Regions from separate parts of the Rhodoferax ferrireducens T118 genome, predicted to be linked through region 2. Evidence: predicted binding sites of a transcription regulator. Region 2 holds the regulator's gene; each other region holds the start of a gene.
The links. The regulator FNR, encoded in region 2, switches genes on or off when oxygen is low (the NO sensors DNR and NnrR bind a similar motif). The targets are predictions, from matches to a motif close to TTGATNNNNATCAA.
Positions count from the first base shown of each region.

Region 1: the regulator FNR is predicted to act here: its motif matches at 2,226-2,239, upstream of RFER_RS12945 (PHA/PHB synthase family protein).
Region 3: the regulator FNR is predicted to act here: its motif matches at 1,628-1,641, upstream of RFER_RS20670 (OmcA/MtrC family decaheme c-type cytochrome).

Region 1 is NC_007908.1:2,823,137-2,831,344, forward strand. It holds gene RFER_RS12940 (acetyl-CoA C-acetyltransferase) at 1-386, opposite strand, end outside; gene RFER_RS12945 (PHA/PHB synthase family protein) at 434-2,158, opposite strand; gene RFER_RS12950 (hypothetical protein) at 2,262-2,552, shown strand; gene pgeF (peptidoglycan editing factor PgeF) at 2,484-3,245, opposite strand; gene ycaO (30S ribosomal protein S12 methylthiotransferase accessory factor YcaO) at 3,314-5,044, opposite strand; gene RFER_RS12965 (antibiotic biosynthesis monooxygenase family protein) at 5,145-5,447, shown strand; gene RFER_RS12970 (fumarylacetoacetate hydrolase family protein) at 5,481-6,176, shown strand; gene RFER_RS12975 (TRAP transporter small permease) at 6,202-6,684, shown strand; gene RFER_RS12980 (TRAP transporter large permease) at 6,681-8,024, shown strand; gene RFER_RS12985 (TRAP transporter substrate-binding protein) at 8,043-8,208, shown strand, end outside.
Region 2 is NC_007908.1:2,074,509-2,082,716, reverse strand. It holds gene RFER_RS09805 (efflux RND transporter periplasmic adaptor subunit) at 1-529, shown strand, start outside; gene RFER_RS09800 (sulfite exporter TauE/SafE family protein) at 564-1,241, opposite strand; gene hemN (oxygen-independent coproporphyrinogen III oxidase) at 1,250-2,647, opposite strand; gene fnr (fumarate/nitrate reduction transcriptional regulator Fnr) at 2,788-3,516, shown strand; gene RFER_RS09785 (hypothetical protein) at 3,528-3,818, opposite strand; gene RFER_RS09780 (FixH family protein) at 3,853-4,140, opposite strand; gene ccoG (cytochrome c oxidase accessory protein CcoG) at 4,150-5,616, opposite strand; gene ccoP (cytochrome-c oxidase, cbb3-type subunit III) at 5,659-6,576, opposite strand; gene RFER_RS09765 (cbb3-type cytochrome oxidase subunit 3) at 6,606-6,749, opposite strand; gene ccoO (cytochrome-c oxidase, cbb3-type subunit II) at 6,766-7,392, opposite strand; gene ccoN (cytochrome-c oxidase, cbb3-type subunit I) at 7,406-8,208, opposite strand, start outside.
Region 3 is NC_007908.1:4,546,668-4,554,875, reverse strand. It holds gene RFER_RS20675 (MtrB/PioB family decaheme-associated outer membrane protein) at 1-1,319, shown strand, start outside; gene RFER_RS20670 (OmcA/MtrC family decaheme c-type cytochrome) at 1,922-4,564, shown strand; gene RFER_RS20665 (OmcA/MtrC family decaheme c-type cytochrome) at 4,876-7,533, shown strand; gene RFER_RS20660 (ComEA family DNA-binding protein) at 7,646-8,059, shown strand.

The sequences.
Region 1 (8,208 bases), 750 kb from region 2:
CGCGAGCCGAGCAACACATGGGGTGACGCGCTCATGTTTTCCTGGCCGCCCGCAATCACAATGTCGCTGTCGCCGTAAGCCACCGCTTGCGCGGCCAGCATCACAGCCTTCAGGCCGGAGCCGCAGACGCAGTTCACGGTCAGTGCCGGGGTTTCAATCAGCAAGCCACTCTTGATCAGCGCCTGGCGGGCCGGGTTTTGACCCGAACCGGCCGTCAGCACCTGGCCCAAAATAACTTCACCAATCTGATCCGCGCTCAAGCCCGTGCGCGCCAGCAAGGCTTTGATGACGGCGGCACCCAGCTCGGGTGCTGGCGTTTTGGCCAGGGTGCCACCAAATTTGCCCACGGCCGTGCGTGCGGCCGAAACAATCACGATGTCTTCCATATTTGTCTCCTGAAGTGTGAAAAGAACGATTACAAAAAAACGAAAATTTATGCCTTGGCCTTGACGTAGCGGCCGGGGGCCGCCTCGATGGCCCTGTATTTGCCTTTGCCATATGTCTTGGGCGCGGGAATCTGCTTGCCCGCATGGCTCACTAACCACTGAGACCAATCCGTCCACCAACTGCCCGCTTGCTCAGTGGCGCCAGCCAGCCATTCGGCGTGCGCTTGGGGCAACTTGCCGTCAGAGCGTAACCAGTGGCTGCGTTTGTTCTTGGCCGGTGGGTTGATCACGCCCGCAATGTGGCCGGAGGCCCCCATCACGAAGCGCTTTTTACCGGGCAAAACCTGAGTCGATGCGTAGGCGCCGCCAATCGGCACGATATGGTCTTCGCGCGAGCCATAAATATAGACCGGCATGTCCACCAGTCCCAGATCGACCTTTTCACCGCAGACCACCGCTTGGCCGGGCTTGACCAGCCTGTTTTCCAGGTAGGTATTGCGCAAGTACCAGGCGTAGTACGGCCCCGGCAGATTGGTGGAATCACTGTTCCAGTACAGCAGGTCAAAAGGCGGCGGGGTTTCACCCTTGAGGTAGTTGCCCACCACGTAGTTCCACACCAGGTCGTTGGGGCGCAAGAAACTGAAGGTGCTTGACAGGTCTTTCCCTTTCATCAAGCCGCCCTGGCCCATCTCCTGTTCCCGGTATTTGACAAACGCCTCGTCGATAAAGACATCCAGGATGCCGGTGTCGCTGAAATCGAGCAAGGACGTGAGAAAGGTGGCACTGGCAACCGGCTTTTCGCCGCGCGCCGCCAGCACCGCCAGTGCCGTGCCCAGCATGGTGCCGCCAACACAAAAGCCCAGCGCGTTGATGCTCTTGGCCCCGGTGATGTCCTGCGTGACCGTGATGGCTTTGATCACCGCATCGTCAATGTAGTCATCCCAGGTTTTGTGCGCCAGCGAGGCGTCCGGGTTGCGCCAACTCACCACAAAGGTCCGGTGGCCCTGCGCCACGGCGTAGCGGATCAGCGAGTTATCCGGCTGCAGGTCCAGGATATAAAACTTGTTGATGCAGGGCGGCACCAGCAGGAAGGGCTTTTCATACACCTTGTCAGTCAGCGGCTTGTACTCGATCAGCTGGAACAAGTCGTTCTCGAACACCACCGCACCCTCGGTGGTCGCAACGTTTTTACCGACTTCGAAAATGCTTTCATCGGTCATGGACACATGGCCCTGGCGCAGGTCATGGATCAGGTTGGTCACGCCCTTGGCAATACTCTCGCCCTGGGACTCGATCGCCTTTTGCTGCGCCTCGGCATTGAAGGCCAAAAAGTTGCTCGGCGCGGCCGCTGCGGTCAACTGTTCAACCGCGAAGCGGATGCGGGCCCGGGTCTTGGCATCGGCCTGCACGGCATCGGCCAGTCCCATCAAGGTGCGGGTGTTGAGCAGGTAAGCCGCGGCCGAAAAAGCCGCCATCGGATTGTTTTCCCAGGCCTTGTCGGCAAAGCGCCGATCCTTGGGCTGTGTGGTGCCGTGCAGGCTTTGACCCCAGAGTGTCGCCGCCTCCTGGAGGAACTGCTGTTGCAGCGCCTGCAGTTTCTCGGGGGCAAAACTGATCTTGGGCGGCGGGCTGCCCGGCGGGATCAACCCCTTTGCTGCCTGACCCAAATCCATGTTCTGGAACGACTGGAAAGCGTTACGCCAACCCTCACCCAAAGCCTGTTGAAATTGCTGGGCCGATTGCCCCAGAATTTCCGGAATATCCTGCGTCATGTGATGTCCTCTCTCAGGTTCGCGTTCTTATAAACGCTCTAGTATCCGGGACTGGCTCGTCCAAAACTTGACTTTTTTCAATCCGATACTAACTTACTCATTTATGTACATCGTGCCCCTTGCCTGGTTGTATGTTGCGCTCATGATGGCAGTGGCAGAAGCCACCAATTCAAACGGCACGCTGTTGGGCGCGCTCATCACCTTTGTGTTATATGGGCTGGTTCCGGTGGCTCTGGTGGTTTACCTGATGGGCGCACCGTCCCGCCGCCGCGCCATCAAGGCCAGAGAGGCCGCAGAGTTGGCCAAGATGACGGCCGGAAAAGCGTCAGTCCAGCCAGATGCAGGCGGCCATGCGGCCACTGACGCGGTCACGCCGGTGCGAAAAGAACCTTGACGTTTGGCCGACCGTGCACCATGGGCTTGTGCCGTCGTTGCCGTAGATTTCGGTCACACCCAGGGCACGCAGCCGCAAGCGGGCCAGGCCCTGCAGATCCGCCAGCCATTTGCCGTCGCCCTGCGGCCTGAACATGGCCCGCGCTTGCCCGTTCTGCGCCACAAACGCCGCGCGCACCTCATCGCCGACCTCAAACGCCTGCGGTCCAATGCAGGGGCCCAACCATGCTATTATTTCAGTAGCTATAGACGATTTATCCACGGGGGCTAGAGCCCTGAAAGACTCTATAACCTGCTCCAGAATGCCGCGCCCGCCCTGCCCGGCCAAGCCACGCCAGCCAGCATGCGCCGCCGCCACCAGACTGCCCCGTTTGTCGGTCAAAAGCACCGGCAGGCAATCGGCCACCATGATGGTGCAGGCCACGCCGGGCTGAGCCGTGAGGCAGCCATCGGCCACAGTGCCATGTGCGGTATCGACTGAAACCTGTTCGACCTGCGCACCATGAACCTGCGACAAGAAAACCGGCCGCGCGCCCAGTGCCTGTTCCAGTTGGAGGCGATTGGCCTGAACCGCCAGCGGGTCGTCGCCCACGTGATCACCCAGATTGAACGCGTCATACGGTGCCACCGACTGGCCACCGGCACGCGTGCTGCACACCGCATGCACCTTGCCGGGAGCGGGCCAACGGGGCATCAGCCAGTCGGGAGGCAAATTCACGTCTGACTCAGTCGTTTTTCAGGCCTGGCCGCGCCCGGCTGCCCTCACGCATGGCTGGCACGCACCTTGTCATAAGCCGCCAACAACTTGTGGTGCATTTCACAACCATCAAGCGCCAGGCCCGGCGCATTCAAACCCATGAAACGGTCGGTCTGCATGATGAGCGCGTGCGCCTGCGCCACGGCCCCGGCACCGTACAACTGGCGCAAGGCGTCCATATACGGTCCACTGTCACCCATCTCGGCCAGATTGATGATGCTCTCGATGCAGGCGTAAACCGCGCGCCGTTGCGGGTTGAGCTGCGCAAAGTGCTTGATCCAGTCGCAGCCCTCCAGCGTGGCCGCTTCATCACCAATGGCCAGCGCCAGCAGGGTCTTGAGCTCGCCCACGCGCAAGTCGCTCCAGAAAGAGCCGGCATCGGCGGCCAGCCCGATCACGCCGGCCACCGGGCGCTGATCGGCCAGCGCCGACTCGTTGAGCGTATCGAGCAGGTCTGAACATTCTTCGTCGTCGAGATCGGGCAGATTCAAAATCGCCTCGCGGATGCTGTTGCCCACGCTGTTGTTCTCAAACGCCAGGTCATCGACCGGATAAATCTCGGACATGCCCGGCACCAGAATGCGGCAGGCATAGACGCCCAGGTGGGTGAAGTCGGCAATGTAGATGTCGCGCCCGTCCTTGTGAATGCGATCCACCGCCCAGGCGTAATCCTCGGCCGTGGTGTTGCTGAAGTTCCAGTCGACAAACGCGTGATCCGGCTCGTCGCCCAAAAATTTCCAGTGAATCACACCGCTGGAATCGACGAAATGGATTTCGATGTTGGTGGAGCTGCCAACCTCTTCCAGATCAAAGCCCGGTGCCGGAAAGCCTGCCAACGAATCCAGCGCACGGCCCTGCAGCAGCTCGGTCAACGCACGCTCCAGCGCAATCTCAAAGCGCGGGTGGGCGCCAAAACTGGCAAAGCAACCCTGGTCTTCGGGGTGCAACAGCGTCACATTCATCACCGGGTATTGGCCGCCCAGCGAGGCATCTTTGACCAGAATGCCAAAGCCGGCTGCGCGCAGTGCCGCAATACCAGCCGCAATGCGCGGATAACGTGCAATCACGGCCTGCGGCACATCGGGCAGGCAAATGCCTTCGCTGATGATGCGGGCCTTGACGTGGCGCTCAAATATCTCCGACAAGGCTTGCGTGCGCGCCTCCGCCTGCGTGTTGCCGGCCGACATGCCGTTGCTGACGTACAAATTGCCAATCACATTGACCGGGAAGTAGGTCACCGCGCCGTCGCGCTGGCGCACATAGGGAATGGCGCAAATGCCGCGCTCGGCATTGCCGGAGTTGAACTCCACCAGGCTGCTGGCTTCAATACCGCCTTCGGGGTTGTAAAACCGATGCAAATCAGCGTTGAGCAACTCAGGGGGCCAACTGCCGTCTTCACCGGGTGCAAACCAGCGCTCCTGTGGGTAATGCACATAGGGCCGGTTGGCAATATCGGGGCCCAGGTAGTAATGCGTCCAGAAATAATTGGTTGAGAGCCGCTCAAAAAATTCGCCCAGGGCGCTGGCCAGACAGGCCAGCCGGGTGGCGCCTTTGCCGTTGGTGAACATGAGCGGGCAATCGCGGTCGCGAATATGCACCGACCAGATGCCGTCCACCGGATTCAGCCAGGAGCGCTCCTCAATATGAAAACCAAGCGCCTGCAGCCTGGTTTGATGGTTATTGATGGTGGATTCAAGAGAGGCATCTTTGCCGGGGATAAAGTTTTGTGTTTGCATGGGGTCGCAGCATACCGCAGGGCCAAAGGCGTCGAGTGGCCGAGGGTCTAACGTTAAACTTCGCTGCCTGTCAATACCGAACACAACAACGGAGACTTTCATGATCCTCGAACTCGCCGACATCCGCATTCACCCTGGTCAGAACGCCGCTTTTGAAGAAGCCATCCAGCGCGGTTTGAAAACCGTCATCCATGAGGCCAAAGGGTTTCAGGGCTACAAGGTCAACCGGGGTATTGAAAACGCCGAGCGCTATGTTCTCCAAGTCTTCTGGGACACGCTGGAGGACCATACGGTGGGTTTTCGCCAGTCGCCCGCCTTTGCCGAGTGGCGCGCGATTGTCGGGCCGTTCTTTGCCGGCGCGCCGAGCGTCGAGCACTTCGAGTTGGTGGCCAAATCGGCCTGAATCTGATGACCTCCTGACAGAAAGACAAACACCATGCCTTACGTTTTTAATCCAGCCCCCGTCGTGTCCGTCCCCGTTGTCGGGAGCGACGCGCGCTTTCCGGTGCACCGCATTTATTGCGTCGGGCGCAACTACGAAGATCACGCCAAAGAGATGGGCTTTACCGGCCGTGAGCCACCCTTCTTTTTCATGAAACCGGCTGACGCGGTGCTGGTCGTCAACGCGGGCGAGACGGCCCGCCTGCCCTACCCCAGCCTGACCCAGAATCTGCACCACGAAATCGAACTGGTCGTGGCGATTGGCACGGGTGGCAAAAACATCCGGGCGGCCGACGCCCATCAGCACATCTTTGGCTACGCCGTGGGTCTGGACATGACGCGGCGCGACCTGCAAAACGAGATGAAAAAACAGGGCCGCCCCTGGTGCATCGGCAAGGGCTTTGATGCCTCAGCGCCGATTGGTCCCATCACCCCGGCAGCAGCGGCCGGCGACATCGCCCAGGCTGAAATTTTCCTGCAGGTCAATGGCCAGGATCGCCAACGCAGCCAGGTGGCCAAGCTGATCTGGAGCATCGCCGAGGTCATTGAACACCTGTCTGCCGCCTGGGCGCTGCAGCCGGGCGACCTGATCTACACCGGCACGCCCGAGGGTGTCGGCGCCGTGGTGGCGGGCGACACGCTCCATGGCGGCGTCACCGGCCTGAGCGCCATCACACTCACGGTCGAATAGAGCCCCAACCCCGCGGAAAACCCATTTGCGCCTTCTTGCATCGCTGGCCAGGTTGTGCGCCATCCTGGGCGGCAGCCTGCTCACCGCGATCACCCTGCTGACCTGCGCCAGTCTGATCGGGCGCAACACGCTGGGCCTCACCCTGGCCGGTGACTTTGAGTTGACGGGCGTGGCCAGCGGCGCAGCGCTGGCCTTGTTCCTGCCCTGGTGCCAATGGCAGCGCGGCAACATCGCGGTCGATTTTTTCACCGCCAAAGCCAGCATTAAAACCACGCTCCTGCTGGACCGCTTGGGCGCGCTGCTGCTGGCAGGTGTGATGGCGCTACTGGCCTGGCGCACCGGCGTGGGCGCGCTCAACGCCCTGCAGTCCCATTCCGGCACCATGCTGCTGGACTTTCCCGAGTGGCTGGTGTACGCCAGCATGGTGCCGCCGATGGCTTTGACTGCACTGATTGCCCTGGTGCAGGGTTTCGGCGGCGGCACCATGCGCTCTGAGGGACAGGTATGAGTCCGTTGCTGCTCAGCCTGATGATCATTGCCCTGATGCTCGCTCTGATGGGGCTGCGGGTGCCGATTGCGGTGGCCATGTTTGTGGCCGGCGCAGTGGGCTACGTCCTGCAGGCGGGCTGGGGACCGTTCAGCAACTTTCTCAACAGCCTGGCTTTTGCCCGCTTGGCCAACTACGAGCTGTCGGTCATTCCCCTGTTCATTTTGATGGGCCATTTCGCCACCCAGGGCGGCATCTCGAAAGCGTTGTTTGGCTTCGCCAGTGCCGTAATGTCGCGCTTCAAGGGTGGCCTGGCGATGGCGACGGTGCTGGCCAGTGCGGCTTTTGGGGCCATTTGTGGCTCGTCGGTGGCCACGGCAGCCACCATCACTTCGGTGGCGCTGCCCGAGCTGACGCGCCACGGCTACTCCGGCCGGCTCGCCACCGGCACGCTGGCGGCCGGCGGCACGCTGGGCATTTTGATACCGCCCTCGGTGCCGCTGGTGATCTATGCCATTTTGGCCGAGCAAAACATTGCCAAGCTGTTTGCGGCGGCTTTTGTCCCTGGAATCATCGCCATGCTGGGTTACATGATCGCCATTGCTGTCTATGTACGCCTGGTGCCGGGCCATGCACCCGACAATGACACGCCCCTCAACCCGTCCCAGGGAGATCGCAGCAACCCCCTCGCGACGCAGGCACTGCGCGGCGTCGTGCCGATCGCGCTGGTATTTTTGGCCGTTTTTGGCGGCATTTACGGCGGCTGGTTCACCCCCACCGAGGGCGCCGCCGTGGGCGCGGCGGCCACATTGGGGGTCGCGCTGCTCAAGGGCGAACTCAATTTCGTCAAGCTCAAATACTGCTTTTACGCCACGGCGCAGGGCTCGGCCATGATCTTCCTGATCTTTCTGGGCGCCGACTTGATGAATTCGGCGCTGGCGCTGACCCAAGTGCCCAACCAGCTCGCCGCCGTGGTGCAAAGCTGGGGCTTGTCGCCCTTGTGGGTGGTGTCAAGCATCTTGCTGTTTTATGTGGTGCTGGGCTCGGTGATGGACGAGCTGTCGATGCTCTTGCTCACCATTCCCATCTTCTTTCCGCTGGTGATCGGGCTTGACTTTGGCATGCCGCCCGAGTCGGTCGGTATCTGGTTTGGCATCATGGTGCTGATGACGGTCGGCTTTGGCCTGCTGGCGCCACCGGTGGGGCTCAATGTGTACGTTGTTAATAGTCTGGCACCCGGGGTGCCGATCGCAGAAAGCTACCGCGGCGTGCTGCCATTTTTGGTCAGCGATGTGTTGCGTACACTCCTTCTTTTGTTCTTTCCTGGCATCTCACTGTGGCTGGTTAAATTCATCACCTGACACCTTCAACACGCCATCATGCAAAGACGCTCCCTGCTCAAAACCAGCGCCGCCCTGGCACTGACTGCGCCCGCTTTCAGCCAGGCCGCCGCCACCGTCACGCTCAAGTTCCACACCTTCATGGCGCCGCAGTCCAACGTGTGGCAGAACATGCACAAAGTCTGGATGGACAAGGTGAGCAAGG
Region 2 (8,208 bases):
CGTGATGGCTGGCACACCGATCATGGAACTGGGCGACCCGACCCAGCTTGAAGTGGTGGTGGATATCCTGACCGAAGATGCCGCGCAGATCAAGCCGGGCACCGCGGTGCAGCTCTCAAACTGGGGTGGACCCGACGTGCTGACAGGACAAGTTCGGCTCATCGAACCGGCGGCATTCACCAAAGTCTCGGCTTTGGGGGTGGAAGAACAGCGCGTCAATGCGATTATCGACATCACCTCGCCTCCCGAAAAATGGCAGGCATTGGGCGACGGGTTCAAGGTGGATGTGCGTGTGCTGGTCCAAGTCGTGGAAAACGCGGTCATGATTCCGGTCAGCGCCTTGTTTCCGGTTGGTGCCCGCTCAGGCCTTTTTGTGCTGGACAAGGGCCATGCTCGCCTGAAAGAGATTGAAGTGGCAGCACGCAACGGTGCCCTGGCCTGGGTCAAGACGGGGCTGACCAAGGATACTCAGGTGATCGTCTACCCGGACACCAAGCTCAAAGACGGCGACCGGGTCAAGACGCGTTGAAACCGGGCGCTCGGAGTCGGCAAAAAACGACTCGTCAAGGCGTTGCGCACCAGGGCGCGGCGTCGTGGGCATACGCCATCCACAAAGCCCAGACCGAACTGGCAGCCAATGCCAGACCGGCCAGGCGCACACCCCAATCGCCAGCCCCATTACCCCGCAAACGCAGCCATAACCAGGGACCCGCCATCATGGAGACACTGGTGCCTAAGGCAAACAAGGCCATTACCCAGGCGCCTTCAAGGGCATGGCCTGTCAAAGCGGCAACCAGCAGCGCCGAATAGAGCAAGCCGCAGGGCAAAAAAGTCCAGAGAGCGCCAATCACCAGTGGCGCACCCCGGCCCCGCCCGGCAGCCAGGGAGCGTGCACCAATCCATATTTTTTTGCCCGCCTGCTCCAGCCAAACCGGTTGCTGCGCTTTCCAGAGTAACAACAGGCCCAGCACCAGGGTTGCGACATGAAACAGCGTCCACACCGGGCGCAACGCGGCCGACTGCACCGTCAACCAGCCCAAACCCTGCATCGAGGCTGCCGCCAGCGACCCGAGTGCGGAATAGCCCAATACCCGACCGATCTGGAAGCTCCACATGGCTGAATTCTTGCGCGGGCCTGCTGCTTGCCCGATCCCGGCACAGGCAGCGCCACACATGGCAATGCAGTGCGGCCCTCCGGCCAGGCCCATCAACAAGGCGGTGACAGCCAGAGAGGATTGCATTGACCCGATCAGATAATCTTGGAAAACCGCGCGCGCGTGCGGTCGGTCTGCAAATAGCGATCAAACACCATGGCCACGGCGCGGACAAAAAACCAGCCCATGTCAGTGACCTGAATGCCGACATCGTCCACCGTGACCATGCCCTGATCCGCCAGCTTTTGCAGGGCTTCCATTTCAGGCGCAAAGTACTTGCGAAATTCGATCAGATGCGCCAACTCAATGGACTCGAACAGAACTTGCCCTTGGCACATGATGGCCATGATCACGGCGCGACGCAACAGGTCGTCACGCGTCAACGCCAAGCCGCGCACCACGGGGAAGCGCCCCTGATCCAGATAGTCGTAATACTCTTCCAGGGTCTTGGCATTCTGGCTATAGGTGGCGCCAATCCGGCCGATCGACGACACGCCAAGTCCAATCAGGTCGCAATCGGGTTGGGTGCTGTAGCCCTGAAAATTGCGATGCAGCCGACCTTGCCGCTTGGCAATCGCCAGCGAGTCCGTCGGCAATGCAAAGTGGTCCATCCCGACATAGACATAACCAGCACCCATAAAAGCGGCCATGGACCGCGCCAGCATGGCCACCTTGGCCGCACCGCTGGGAATCTCCACGGTCGGAATGCGGCGCTGGGGCTTGAAACGCTCGGGCAAGTGGGCATAGGCGTACAAGGCAATACGCTCCGGCCGCAACTCGACCACCTGCGCCAGTGTGCGGTCAAATGACTCCGGGCTTTGCAGAGGCAGGCCATAAATCAGGTCCGCATTGATGGAATCAAAACCGCGTTCGCGGGCGGCTGCCACCAAGGCAAAAACCTGTTCGGCCGGCTGCACACGGTGTACCGATTTTTGAACATCAGGGTCGAAATCCTGAATCCCAAAGCTCAAACGATTGAATCCCAACTCGGCCAAGGTATCGAGCCGCGACGCGTCGATGGTGCGCGGGTCCACCTCGATCGAGTATTCACCGCTTGGGGCGAAGGTAAAGTTGCGCCGCAACATGGCCATCAACTCGCGCAGCTCATCATCCGTCAAAAAAGTGGGACTGCCACCACCCAGATGCAATTGGGTCACCGTTTGTCCTACACCCAGTTGCTCCGTGTGCAAATCGACTTCGCGGCTCAGGTAGCGCAAATAAGGGCCGGCCCGATCATGGTGCTTGGTGATGATCTTGTTGCAGGCGCAGTAATAACACAGGGATTCACAGAAAGGGATGTGAACATATAAAGACAATGGCAGCGTCATGGCCGCCCCCCCAGCCCGCCGAAGCTTCAAGGCTTGGGTATAGTCCTCAACTGAAAATGCCTCAACAAAACGGTCCGCGGTGGGATAAGAGGTATAACGCGGTCCCGATACATCGAAACGACGGATGAGGTCTTCGGAAATTGGTTCAGCAACGGCTGTGTTCATGGAAATTCCTTGTCAATTTTGACAAATGTGCCTCAATAATTGAAATCGTCTCTTGACCTAGATTGAATCATAAAGAAGTGTAAGACCTAAAAAATTGACCCACATCAGGACAGGTCAATGATTAGTGCCAAAATGACATCATGAACCCTCACACCATCAAAGTCGCATGCTCAAACTGTAACTTGCGGGAGCTGTGCATGCCCTTGGGCCTGAGTGAAGAAGAACTCGATTTGATCGATGACATGGTCGCCGCGCGGCGCACGGTCAAGCGTGGCTCTCTTCTTTTTCGCAATGGCGAGAAGTTCACCAGCCTGTATGCCATTCGCACCGGTTTCTTCAAAACCTGTGTAGCCTCCGAGGATGGACGGGATCAGGTAACGGGCTTCCAAATGGCCGGCGAAGTCGTGGGTCTCGACGGAATCGTCAACGACTACCACACGTGCGACGCCGTTGCCCTGGAAGACGCTGAGGTCTGTGTCATGCCATTTGATCGTATTGAAGAGCTGTCACGCGCAGTCAATTCACTCCAGCGCCACGTCCACAAGATCATGAGCCGCGAGATCGTACGCGAGCACGGAGTGATGCTGCTGTTGGGCAGCATGCGCGCAGAGGAGCGTCTGGCTACCTTCCTTTTGAATCTGGTTCAGCGACTGCACGCCCGCGGCTTCTCGCAGTCAGAATTGATACTCCGCATGACGCGCGAAGAAATTGGCAGTTTTTTGGGTTTGAAACTCGAAACCGTGAGCCGCACATTTTCAAGATTCGCTGAAGAAGGCATCGTGGAAGTCAAACAACGTCATGTCCGCATCCTCAACACGGACGCGTTGAAGGATATTGTCAATCCAAAATCCGGTGCCGGAACAGCCTGAGAAAAACCGACTCAGCAGCGCCCTTGCTTGGAGCAGCTCTCCGGGCGTGCATTCGCCGGCAAAGGGCAGCGGTTGACTTCAAACGGCGACATCGACAGCAAGGTGGTCAAGCCACTGGCCAACATGGTGATGCCCCAAAAGACAAAAAACGCCATGGTGTAAACACCCTGACGGGAAAACCCGATGGGTTGCCCGAACCACTGCAGGTCCTGCGGATCGACCATTGCAAATACAAGCACTTCAAGCACACCAGCCACCAGAAAGGCAGGCCAGATAATCCACATTAAGCGTTGCGACAACATAATCGGGCGTCCTGTATTTCAGAGGTCATTACGTTCAAGGCCTATGGACAGCTTTGGAACCGGTGACAAAGCCAGTCTGCGCATGGTTACGGGCCTGCAGGGCTGGTGCCATGCTGGCAGCCTGCGCATCATCTCCCAATGTCTTGTTGATTTCAATCCCCTGGCGGTAATAGTCTTCGGTAATGACCGGATCAGGTCTCGTCACGGCAAGATACAAAGTAACAAAAGCGGCCACGACCACGATAGCCGGACCAGCCACGACCAGCCAAACATAGCCAAACTTCCACCAGGGTTCAGGAGATTTGAGGGTATCGTTTTTCATAAACTATCCTTATTGCGGCACCAAAAACACGGATTTTTCTGCATCATGGACATGCATGTCAATTGATTCAATTTCGAATTTGATCGGATGTGAGCCGGGCGGCGCCACTTCGGGTGGCAACTGGGTCCGCACCACCAGCCAGCGCGCCTGCGCTGCGGGTACCGTCAATTCGTTGTCCGAGGTTACTTCAAGCCCAGGTAGACCAGACACCGTGACTTTGAAGCGCTGATCCGTTTCAGTGGCGTTCATGACTTGCAGACGGTAGACGTTCTCAATCTTGCCCGCCTCGACCACGCGCGCCATGACACCGCGATCCCGGATCACATCAACCCTGAACGGTTTGCGCAGCGCCAGACTGGTCACCATCGCGATCACAATCGTCGCCAGAATGGCGGTGTAGACCAGAATGCGTGGGCGCAGCACGTGACGCAAGGTTTGCGACTGGGTCCAATGCTCCTGCATGGCGTGTTCGGTGGTGTACTTGACCAGGCCGCGTGCGTAACCCATTTTGTCCATCACTTCGTCACAGACATCGGCGCAGGCACCACAGCCGATGCACTCATATTGCAGGCCTTTGCGGATATCAATGCCGGTCGGACAGACCTGGACACACAGGCTGCAATCGACGCAGGCACCCAGGTTCAACTGGGCGGGATCGGCCTTGCGTGAGCGGGCCCCGCGGGGCTCGCCGCGCTCGGTGTCGTAGGTGACGATCAGCGTGTCTTTATCAAACATGGCGCTTTGAAAGCGCGCATAGGGGCACATGTGCTTGCAGACCTGCTCGCGCATGAAGCCGGCGTTGCCGTAGGTGGCGAAGCCATAGAAGAAGGTCCAGAACACTTCCCAGGAGCCCATGCTCATCTGCAGGAGGTCGACGCCATGTTGTTTGATCGGTGTGAAATAACCGACAAAGGTAAAGCCGGTCCAAAACGCCACGGCCAGCCACAGGAAATGCTTGGTGGATTTGCGCATGCCCCTGTCCAGCGACCAAGGCTGGGCGTCGCGGCGCAGGCGCGCTGAGCGATCCCCCTCGACCTTTTTCTCGATCCAGAGGAAAATTTCGGTATAGACCGTCTGTGGACAGGCGTAACCACACCACAGGCGCCCGGCCACTGCCGTAAAGAGAAACAGCGACAGGGCCGAGATGACCAGAATACCGGTGAGGTAGATGAAGTCCTGCGGGTACAGCACCAGGCCAAAGATGTAGAAGCGCCTGGAGGCCAGGTCAAACAGGACGGCCTGGCGCTGGCCCCACTCCAGCCAGGGCAGACCGTAAAAGATGATCTGGGTCAGCCAGACCATGCCCCAGCGCCAGTTGGAGAACAGGCCCGAGACACTGCGCGGATAAATCGTCTGGTGCGAGGCGTACAGGGAGAGCATGCCGTCATCCGCTGATTCGGGCGGACGCGGCGGCTCAAAGCCTTCTTGATGAACGATGGGGATGACCTTGTAATTGCCGAATGCCTTATTGTTCAACAGCGTACTTTCCGAGTGACTACCAGACTAATGATATAGAGCTTACTGAGCGGCGATACCGCCCTTGTTGGAAAGCCCCCAAACATAAGAAGCCAACACGTGAACCTGAGCCTCTGTCAACTTATCAGCCTGGGCGGGCATCTGGTTTGTCTTGCCCTCATTGATCATGGCAACAATGGCAGCCTCGCCATAGCCGTGCAACCAAATGTTGTCTGTCAAGTTGGCTGAACCAAGTGTCTGGTTACCCTTACCGTCGATACCGTGACAAGCGGCGCAGACAGCAAATTTTTCCTTACCGAGGGCTGCCTGAACAGAATCGTGTGGGCTACCAGACAGGCTCAACACATACTGTGCCAGGTTCTTGACATCTTCTGCCGTGCCGACAGCCGCTGCCATCGGTGGCATCACGGCAATACGACCCTTGGTGATGTCGGCTTTGATAATCTCCGGCGTACCGCCACCCAACCAATCGTTGTCAGTCAGGTTCGGAAAACCCTTGTTGCCGCGAGCATCAGAGCCGTGGCACTGGGCGCAGTTGTTCATGAACAAACGCTCACCAATAGCCATGGCCTGTGCATCTTTGGCCACGTCTTCGGGTTTCATGGCTGAAAATTTGGCATACAAGGGGGCGACCTCGGCATTGCCTTTATCGACCTCCGCCTGGTGTTGCCCAACGGACGTCCAGCCCAACTTGCCGCCATAAGTGCCTAGCCCTGGATACAGCGCCAGATAGATGAAGGAAAAAACAATCGTGATGACAAACAACCAGGCCCACCAGCGCGGCAGGGGGTTGTTCATCTCCCGCAAATCGCCATCCCACACATGCCCGGTAGTGTTATCGCTGGTCGACATGCCTTTGGACTTGCCGGTCAATATCAGCAGCAGCAAACAGGCCACGATACTGACGATGGTGATTCCGGCGACATATATCGACCAGAAATTGCTTGTAAAGTCGCTCATCTTTTATCCTCTTTTTTTATTGCAGTTCGTCAGTCTTGTTCAAAAGGTAGGTTCGCGGCTTCCTCGAAATCAGCCGCATTTCGGCGGGAGTAAGCCCACACAATGATGCCAATAAATGTGATGAAGCTAACCACCGTGGCCATCGAACGAAGGGTGTTGATATCGAGTTCCATACAAAATATCTCCCGTTTACTTGACCAAGGTTCCTAAAACCTGCAAATAGGCAATGACGGCCTCAACTTCTTTCTTGCCTCTCAACTCTTCCGATGACTTGGCTATTTGCTCATCGGTATAAGGCACGCCGACGATCCGCAATGCTTTCATGTGCGCCGGCATCGAATCCGCATCGACAGAGTCTCTGAGAAGCCATGGATAAGCCGGCATATTCGATTCAGGCACCAAATCCCGCGGATTGTTCAGGTGCGTTGTGTGCCACTTATCGCTGTACTTGCCACCGACGCGATGCAGATCAGGACCGGTGCGCTTGCTGCCCCATTGAAATGGATGGTCGTAGACAAATTCGCCCGCTACGGAATAGTGGCCGTAACGCAGGGTTTCGGCGCGGAACGGTCGAATCATTTGTGAGTGGCAGTTGTAGCAACCCTCTCGAGTGTAAATGTCACGCCCCGCCAACTGGAGTGCCGTGTAAGGCTGCAGGCCCTTGACCGGCTCAGTCGTGGACTTCTGGAAAAACAGCGGAACAATTTCCACCAAGCCACCCACCAGCAACACCAGCAAGATCAAAACGATCATCAGGAAGTTGTTGGTTTCGATTCTTTCGTGCGACAGTGCGCCGCTTGCCTTGTTGTTTGCCATGGTATTTTCCTTTTCAAGCGTGGGCAACAGCGGCCGGAATGGTCACGGTGACGGAACGGCCATTGGTCGCCGTCTTGAACGTGTTCCAGAGCATGACCAGCATGCCTCCGAGGTACAAAAGACCACCTAGCAAACGCAACACATAAAACGGGAACGTGGCCTTGACGGATTCCACAAAAGTGTAGGTCAAGGTGCCATCGGGGTTGATCGAGCGCCACATCAAACCCTGCATCACACCGGCAATCCACATGGCCGCGATGTAGATCACGATTCCAATCGTCGCGGTCCAGAAATGCACCTCAATGGCCTTCACGCTGTACATCTGCTTCTGGCCAAACAGACGCGGGATCAGGTAGTACATGGAGCCCATGGTCACCAGACCCACCCAACCCAGCGCTCCTGAGTGCACGTGACCCACGGTCCAGTCGGTGTAGTGCGACAAGGCATTGACGGTCTTGATCGACATCATCGGACCTTCAAAGGTCGACATGCCATAAAACGACAGCGACACAATCAGGAAACGCAGAATAGGATCATCACGGAGTTTGTGCCAGGCACCCGACAAGGTCATGATGCCGTTGATCATGCCGCCCCAGCTTGGTGCCAGCAAAATCAGGGAAAACACCATCCCCACCGATTGCGTCCAGTCCGGCAGCGCGGTGTAGTGCAGATGGTGCGGGCCTGCCCACATATAAGTGAAGATCAGCGCCCAAAAGTGAACAATGGACAGGCGGTATGAATACACCGGCCGCTCAGCCTGCTTGGGAATGAAGTAATACATCATGCCCAGGAAGCCTGCCGTCAAAAAGAACCCAA
Region 3 (8,208 bases), 2.2 Mb from region 2:
CCACCACGCCAGTGCTGAATTCACTGGCTCTGGCGCCAGACAACCAGGCGCATCAACTCGACCTGAGTGGCAGCTACGACTTCACCGGCACCACACACGGCTCATTTAAGCTGGGTTACGCCCAAGCCACACAGAACGCTGACTTTGCCGGCGCCGGTCTGATTGGCCCTGCAGGCGTCGCGAATCTTGGTGCTCAGGTGAATACGACGATGGCCAAAATTGGTATTACCTCGCGCCCGATACCCAAGCTCTCGTTGCTGGCCGATCTGCGCTATGAAGACAAGGACGACCAGACGCCGCTTGCCAACTACAACGTCGCTGGTGCGGGTGCAACTGCCGTGTCCGCCACCAACCGCGATCTTTCCAGCAAGAAGATCAAGGGCAAGCTGCAGGCCAGCTGGCAATTCACCAGTGACTATCGCGGCACCCTGGGTGCAGACTACGAATCCATTGATCGCGGCGCCTTCACCGCGACCAGTGCGGTGTCGGGCTTCATCCCACTGCGCCAGGAGACGACGGAGACGGGCGTGCGTGCAGAGCTGCGCCGCCGGTTGACAAATGACTTGAGCGGTGCGATCAGTGTGTCCAGCAGCAAACGTGACGGCTCAAACTGGTTGCAGGGCAGCAGCAGTGCGACAGGAGTCACCGAGGTTGCCGACCCCGCCACCAGCCTGTCCAGCGCCATCTTCATGCCGACACTGGCCGATCGCCAGCGCGACAAGATCAAGTTGTTTGCCGACTGGCAGCCCAGCGAGAAGTTGAGCCTTCAGTTCAGCGCTGAAGAAGGTAAAGACAAGTTCAGTACGCCCAGCACTTACGGTTTGCACGATACCCGCATGAATCAATTCAGCGTTGATTGGGGCTACGCGTTGTCTGACAAATGGGCCTTGAACGGCTATGTGTCCCAGGGCCTGCAAACTTTGAATCAGTCGCACCCTGCTGGTTACGTGATTGCTTTTGACAACACGAACACCGGTGTTGGTCTTGGCTTCACTGGCAAACTTGCCAGCAAGCTCCTGGTCGGTGGCAACCTGTCCTACGTAGATGACAAAAGTGTCTACAAGCAAACGCTCGTGAGCAGCGGGGGTTTGCCAGATGTGGTCTATCGCCAGACCGCGCTGAAATTGTTCGGCAAGTACGAGCTAGAGAAAGGCTCTTCGGTACGTGTTGATCTGGTGCACCAGCGCGTTAGCGTGAATGACTGGGCTTGGGACAATAACGGCGCGCAGTTCGCATATTCAGACGGCACAACGGTGACACAAAATCCGAACCAAACCGTCAGTTTTATCGGCGTCACTTATATCTATCTGTTGAAGTAGCCCGCTTGAGCGGGTTAGAATTTTCCCCGGGGGATCCGCGCCTGGCCACCCGGGAACATGTGCCTTTCGTCATTTGGCACAGCAAGAATCGCCTGTCCATTGCTGGGTATCAGGACAAGCCTCTGGCCAATCTAGCAAGGCCGCTTTGCCGCTGACTGCGAACTTGTTGAGGTTGCGAGGCATAAAAACTCCATTGCGGAAATGTCATGCCTCACACGCAAAAATTCTGACAGGCGCCCTAACTGCTGGTTCAGTAGTACACGACTGCAGCGCTTAGTCGAATGTGCCAAGTTGTAACAGCATTGCGCTTGATCTAAGACAAACATCCCATCACTCCTTGATAGACGAACGGCACGTGCAATGGTACAAACGCTTCCACATGTAAAGTTTTATAAAGCATGTGTCAATGTGGCATTAACGTTAAGGAGTCCTCAGTGAAATACCCTGATTTGTCTAGTAGAAGTCGACTACGGTCGACCTGGCTCAAGTTCGCGTCAGCGAGCTTGCTAGCCGTCGCCATTGCAGGTTGCGGTGGTGGCAGCGATGGTGCCCCCGGTGCAACTGGTGCCCCTGGCGCCCCTGGTGCTCCTGGTGCCCCTGGCGTGGACCTCACTGCCCTGGTGAATGTCGGTAGCAACACCACTGCGGCAACGCCTGCAGCTGCAGCCGCCTGGCAATCGCTTGCGCCCCAGGTCACGGTGACCAGCGTCACCATCAACAGCGCCCCGGTTGTCAAGTTCACCGTCAAGGATGCGGCTGGTAAAGCGATCGTGGGCCTTGCCAACTACTCCCAAAGTTCAACCGCCACCGTCAAGGGACTGACCAATCTGGGCTTCACCTTGGCCAAACTGGTGCCCGGCACCAATGGCGACCCCAGCAAATGGGTCAGCTACAACGTTATCAGGCCCGTCACCGTCGCAGAGCAGGGAGGCACCATTGCCGCCACTGCTTCGTGCAACAAGACGGCCACTGCCGCAGCCACCTGGTGCGGCACCTACCCAACCACCGACACACAGGGCACCCTGGTCGATAACGGTGACGGCAGCTACCAATACACCTTCTTCCGCGACGTCACCAAGGTCAAGGACCTCGTCGCCGGCCTAACGGACACGGCTGATGGTCTTTCCAAGAAAGCTGACCTGGGCGACCTGAGCTATGACCCGACCCTGACTCATCGTCTGGGGATTCAACTCGGCGGTGCCGCTCCTGGCACGGGCAGCAACAATCCGACCGCCAACAGCACCGGAGCACCCGCTTCAGTCAATATGGTCAACACCGCAAACGCCGTGTACAACTTCCGGCCCGATGGCGCGGCGGTGACCGCCTCGCGCGACATCGTCAAAATCGATTCCTGCAGTTCCTGCCACCAGGGCCAAGTTCTGGCGCATGGCAGCCGCAAGGATCCCAACTATTGCGTGACCTGCCACACTGACCAGATCAGATACTCGTTCAGCATGGAGGCGCCTGCCAGCGGCTTCACCTTGACTGGTGGCATAACGGGTACAACGCAGCAGAAACGTGCCGAGCAAGCGGTTGTCAATGGCCGGGCTGTCGGTAACCTGCCCAACTTCCTGCATAAACTGCACATGGGTAACGGACTGGTCAAGCAAGGCTACAACTACAACGCCAATGGCGGCGCCATGCTGTTCAATGAAGTCACCTTCCCGCAGAATGTCAATAATTGCACGACCTGCCACGACGGTTCTGCGACCGCGGCGATCAAGACTGCCAATGGCGACAACTGGAAGAGCGTGCCCAGCCTTCTCGCTTGCGGCGCCTGCCATGACGGCATCAACTTTGCCACTGGCACCGGGGCAACACTGGCTGACAAGGCCAAGGATCTTGCAGCCAAAGTCGCAATTGGAACCACACAGACCGGTCACGTTGGTGGTGCCAAGGCCAATAACGCCCAATGCGTGTTGTGCCATGATGCAGTAACCATTCCGACCTACCACGCTGCCGAAAATGCATCGCCGCATAACCCGACCGTTCCGGTCGGACTGAAGAATTTCAAATACGAAATCAAGTCCGCCGCCGCCACTGCGACCAGCGTCACGGTCGTGTTCAAGATTACCGCCGACGGAACGCCAGTTACCTTCTTGGCCCCAGCCGCAGGCATGGCCAATCCGTTGACGGGCTTCACCGGTGCGCCAGGCTTCTTGCTGGCCTATGCAAAGACGCAGGATGGTGTCACCACGCCGATCGACTACAACAACCTGGGCAATGGCCAAAGTAACGCCCAGCCAGTCAGCGTGTCGATCGCCAGCTTGCTGGACACAGCCAAGGCCACCACTGTGGGCACCTTGGCCGGTCCTGACACCAGCGGGTACTACACCGCAACCATCGTTGGTACTGCCAATGTCTTCCCCACCGGTGCGGTACTTCGTACGGTGGCACTGCAAGGTTATTTCACCCAGGTTGCGCCTGCAGCCGCTCGCCACACCCTGTCGGTCGTGAAGATGGTGGGTACCGACGCAGCACGCCGTTCTGTGGTGGAGCCTAACAAGTGCGGCAACTGTCACGAGGTGTTTGAAGGACACGGCGGCAACCGCAACATCGGTCTTGGCTCTGAAGGCATTGTGGTCTGTCTCGTTTGCCACAACCCTGGCTTGGTCACCAGCGGCCGGGGTATACCAGACGTCACGCTTGCCAACTGGAAGTTCACGACTGCAGAAGATGCCATCCTGACGGCTTGGGGTGTTGTCAAGACCGCGGTGAACGGCGCTTTGGGATTCCCGCAGGTCTCCAATAACTTCAAGGACATGATTCACGGTATCCATGCTGGCAAGGACCGTACCAACCCGATCGCCATTGCACGCAATCGCGGGGCCTCGGTAAACTTGACTGCTGGTACACAAAGCGGCGCGATCACATTGATCGACGGCAACGAAATCGGCTTCCCGGGCATTCTGAACAACTGCGAGTCCTGCCACAAAGCCGGTACTTACAGCACGGTTCCGGCCAACACGCTGGTGAGTTCATTTGAGGCAAACATTGCTGCGGCGAACACGACCACGACCGACGCGGTGAACGCTCTCAAACAGCCGAATGTGTACGACAAGGTGACGACCCCGTTCACTGCCGCCTGCGTCAGCTGCCATGACGCGGCCACAGCCCAGGCCCACATGACCCTGAACGGCGGTCAGATCCTGGTGCTACGCACTGCAGCAAACACGGCGGGTGAATCGTGCGCCGTGTGTCACAGTGCTGGCAAGGAGTTTGATGCCGCGGTCGTTCACAAATGATCCACGCATTCTGAGACAGGCCGAGTTGGGGTACTGAGCAAAGTGCCCCGACAGTCGGACTCAAGAAAACAACCCGGATACGGCGACGTACCCGGGTTATTTTTTGCCTGGCTGGGTCGCAAAAACGACCCTTGCCAATTCATTCGGAAACAATACAAATAAGGATGAAGTGATATATGTTGCGCTTGACCTAGCGCAAATAACTCACTTTGTTCACTGCGCCAAACTCTTTCTAAAGTAGTACAAACGCATACGCACGTAAAGATGTGTAAACACGGAATGAAGTTTGTATCAACGTTAAGGAGTTCTCAGTGAAATATTCTGAACTTTCAAGTCAAAAAAGAGCGGGGCCGCATTGGCTCAAGTTCGCTGCGGCGGGCTTGCTCGCGGCTGCCATTGCTGGTTGCGGTGGTAGCGATGGCGCTGCTGGCCCGGCCGGCGCGACCGGACCTGCCGGGGCGACTGGCCCCGCTGGCACACCTGCCGTTCCCACAGTCAGTGTCGCAGCCCTTACGCCTGCACAGTGGGCGGATGCCAATTTTACCGGTGTCGTCACTGGCGTTACCATCGCCAGCCCGCCGGTCGTCAGCTTCAAGGTGACTGATGCCACTGGCGCCCCCGTCATCGGTCTGGGTAGCACCTCCAAGAGCGCTACTGCAAAGTTCGCAAGTTATCCCAACCTGGCGTTCGCATTGGCCAAATTGGTACCAGCGGCCAACGGCAGCCCCAGCAAGTGGGTCAGCTACAACGTGACCACCGTAGAGACATCAACCGCCGCTATCACCGCCAGCAAACCCACCACCGACAACACCGGCACGCTGGTAGACAACGGTGACGGTAGCTACAAATACACCTTCTACCGAGATATCACCAAGGCCAAGGATGTGGTTGCGGCGCTCACCCTGACCGGCGCCAACAAGGCCGCCGACCTGGGCGACTTGACCTACGATCCGACTCTGACCCACCGTCTGGTGCTGCAGCTTTCGGGCAATGCGCCTGGAACCGGCACCAACACGGCCGATGCCGTTCAGGTGACCCCAGGGGTTGCCATGAAGAACCCGCTGAACGTCATTTATGACTTCATCCCTGCCTCCGGCAAGGTCGTCACTGACACCGACACGCAGCGCGAAATTGTGGCGATTGCCTCATGCAACCAATGCCACAGCAAGCTGGCGTTTCATGGCGGTGGTCGTGTTGACACCCGGTATTGCGTGGTCTGCCACAGTGACCAGCGCAAGTACAGCAACGCTGAAGCAGCCACCACATCTACCGGCTATTCTGGCAGCACGTACCGGATCAACGACAAGGCAGTCGGTAATTTCCCGATGTTCGTGCACGCACTTCATAAGGGCAAAGAGTTGACCAAGACCGGCTACAACTACGCCAACGTCCTGTTCAACGAAATCGGCTACCCACAACCGATCACCAACTGCGTCAAGTGCCATGATGGTTCCGCTACGGCCAAGAACAAGACGGCGCAAGGCGACAACTGGAAGAATGTCCCGAATCTGGTTGCGTGCGGCTCGTGCCATGACAATGTCAACTTTGCCACGGGTGCCAACCACATTGGCGGTGCCAAGGCTGACGACAAGCTGTGTGCACTTTGCCACGACGCAAGTTCGATCGCTTCGGTCTACCACGTGACGGTTGATCCGACCGGCGCGAATGGCCGTGGTGGTTATCCGTTGAACACTGCAGATAACGTGCCCACCCCCGGTTTCCCGTCGGGCCAAGGTCCGTCGATCCCGCTGGCTTCGCAACTGAATCTGCCAGCCGGTGTCTACAAGATTGGTCTTGAAATCAAATCGGTCACGGTTGCCGGTGCCGCAGGCGCCAAAAAAGCCACTGTCGTTTACCGTGTCCTGAAAGACGGTGCGCCAGTGACTTTGAATACCACGGGTAATTTGATTACCGGTGTTGACGGCACACCGGACATCTATTTGGCCTACGGTGTACCGCAGGATGGTCAACCAGCGGATGGCAGCACAGTGGTCGACTGGAATGCAAGCCAATCCGTGCATGTCAGCGACATCGTGGCAACGCAAGGTGCTCCCGCTGCAGATGGCTGGTACACCGTGGTGGTGAACAAGATCATTCCGGACAACGCCAAGATGGTTACGGCCGGCCTGGGCATCAACTACAACGGTTTTGTTCAGTTGAACAATGCAGCCTATCCGAAGGGCATCCGCCTGCGCGAGCCCAAGTTCGCCATGATGACTGCAACCGGTTACACCGCTCGTCGCGCCGTGGTCGATGGTGATAAGTGCAATAGCTGCCACGGCCAATTGGGTGTCGCTCCGTCCTTCCACAGCGGTGCCCGTAACAACGGCGCTGGCTGCGTAATGTGCCACACCCCCAACAATTCGACCGGCCATACCGGGGCGGCGAATAATTTTGGCGGTGGCTGGTCAGTCAGCGGCAAGAACCTGATTCACTCCATCCACGCGTCAGGCAAGCGGGAACAAGCGTTCACCTACGAAGCAACCGCCGCGAACCCGAACGGCTTCCAGGAAGTTACTTATCCTGGTGTGCTGAACAAGTGTGAACAGTGCCACGTGGCTGGTAGCTATGACTTCAGTGCCTCGGCCAATGCTGCGGCGTTGCCTAACCTGTTGTGGACCACTGAGGCAAAGACCGACATGAGCAATCCTACGTCGGCTCCTTCGATCGGACTCTCACCATGGGTTACCACATTGGGCGCAGGACAGGCGAACTATTCCACTACAGGTACTTTACCGCTTGGCAATCTGGTGACATCACCGGTGACATCGTCCTGCTTCGGTTGCCACGACAGCAAGACAGCGGTCGCGCACATGCAACTCAACGGCGGCACCATTTACGGCTTGGTTTCAGCCGTTTCTGTTAGCAAGACCACCGACCGCTCACAGGGCTTCGCCAAAGTCGAATCCTGCACGGTCTGCCATGGTACCGGCAAGGTGGCCGACATCAAGGTTGTTCACATGAACTAAGCAGCCCCACGCTGCACTTACCAAGAACCCCGGAGGCAGCAATGCCTCCGGGGTTTTTTAAGTTTTCTCCAATACACTAGCAAGCACCAAGATAAATCAAGGAACGATTTTCATGAAATTCAGCATCGCCAAAACCACCCTCATCTCCCTCACTCTGCTGTTGTCCGCCAGCGTATGCACGGCTGCAGACACCAAAGCTGTCGCGCCGCAGCAAGCCGCCAGCAAAGCGCAGGCGACCACCAAAAGCGTCAAGAGCGGCGCTGATGCCAAACCCAAGGTCGCGCCCAAAATCAAACTGGTTGACATCAACAGCGCCAGCGCTGCGGAACTGAAAAAGCTCCCTGGCATCAGCGACGCGCAAGCTGCCAAGATCATCGCTGGCCGACCTTACGGCAGCAAGGCTTGGTTGGTGAGTCACAACATCATCGACGCGGCAGTTTACGAAGGACTGAGACAGCAGGTTATTGCCAAGCAGCCGAACAAGGACGCAGTTAAGAACGCGGAGCTCTACATCAAAAAGAAATAGCAGGGCACCTGTCTTTATTTGTAGCCAATCTCAATCAGAAATGAACAGGCAGATGATGGGCATGTTGCGGCTACTTGCCACCTGGTCCGATTTGAGTCAAGATTAGCAAAATTAGTTCTGGAAGAGGTCTGCAATTTCGAATGGACGAA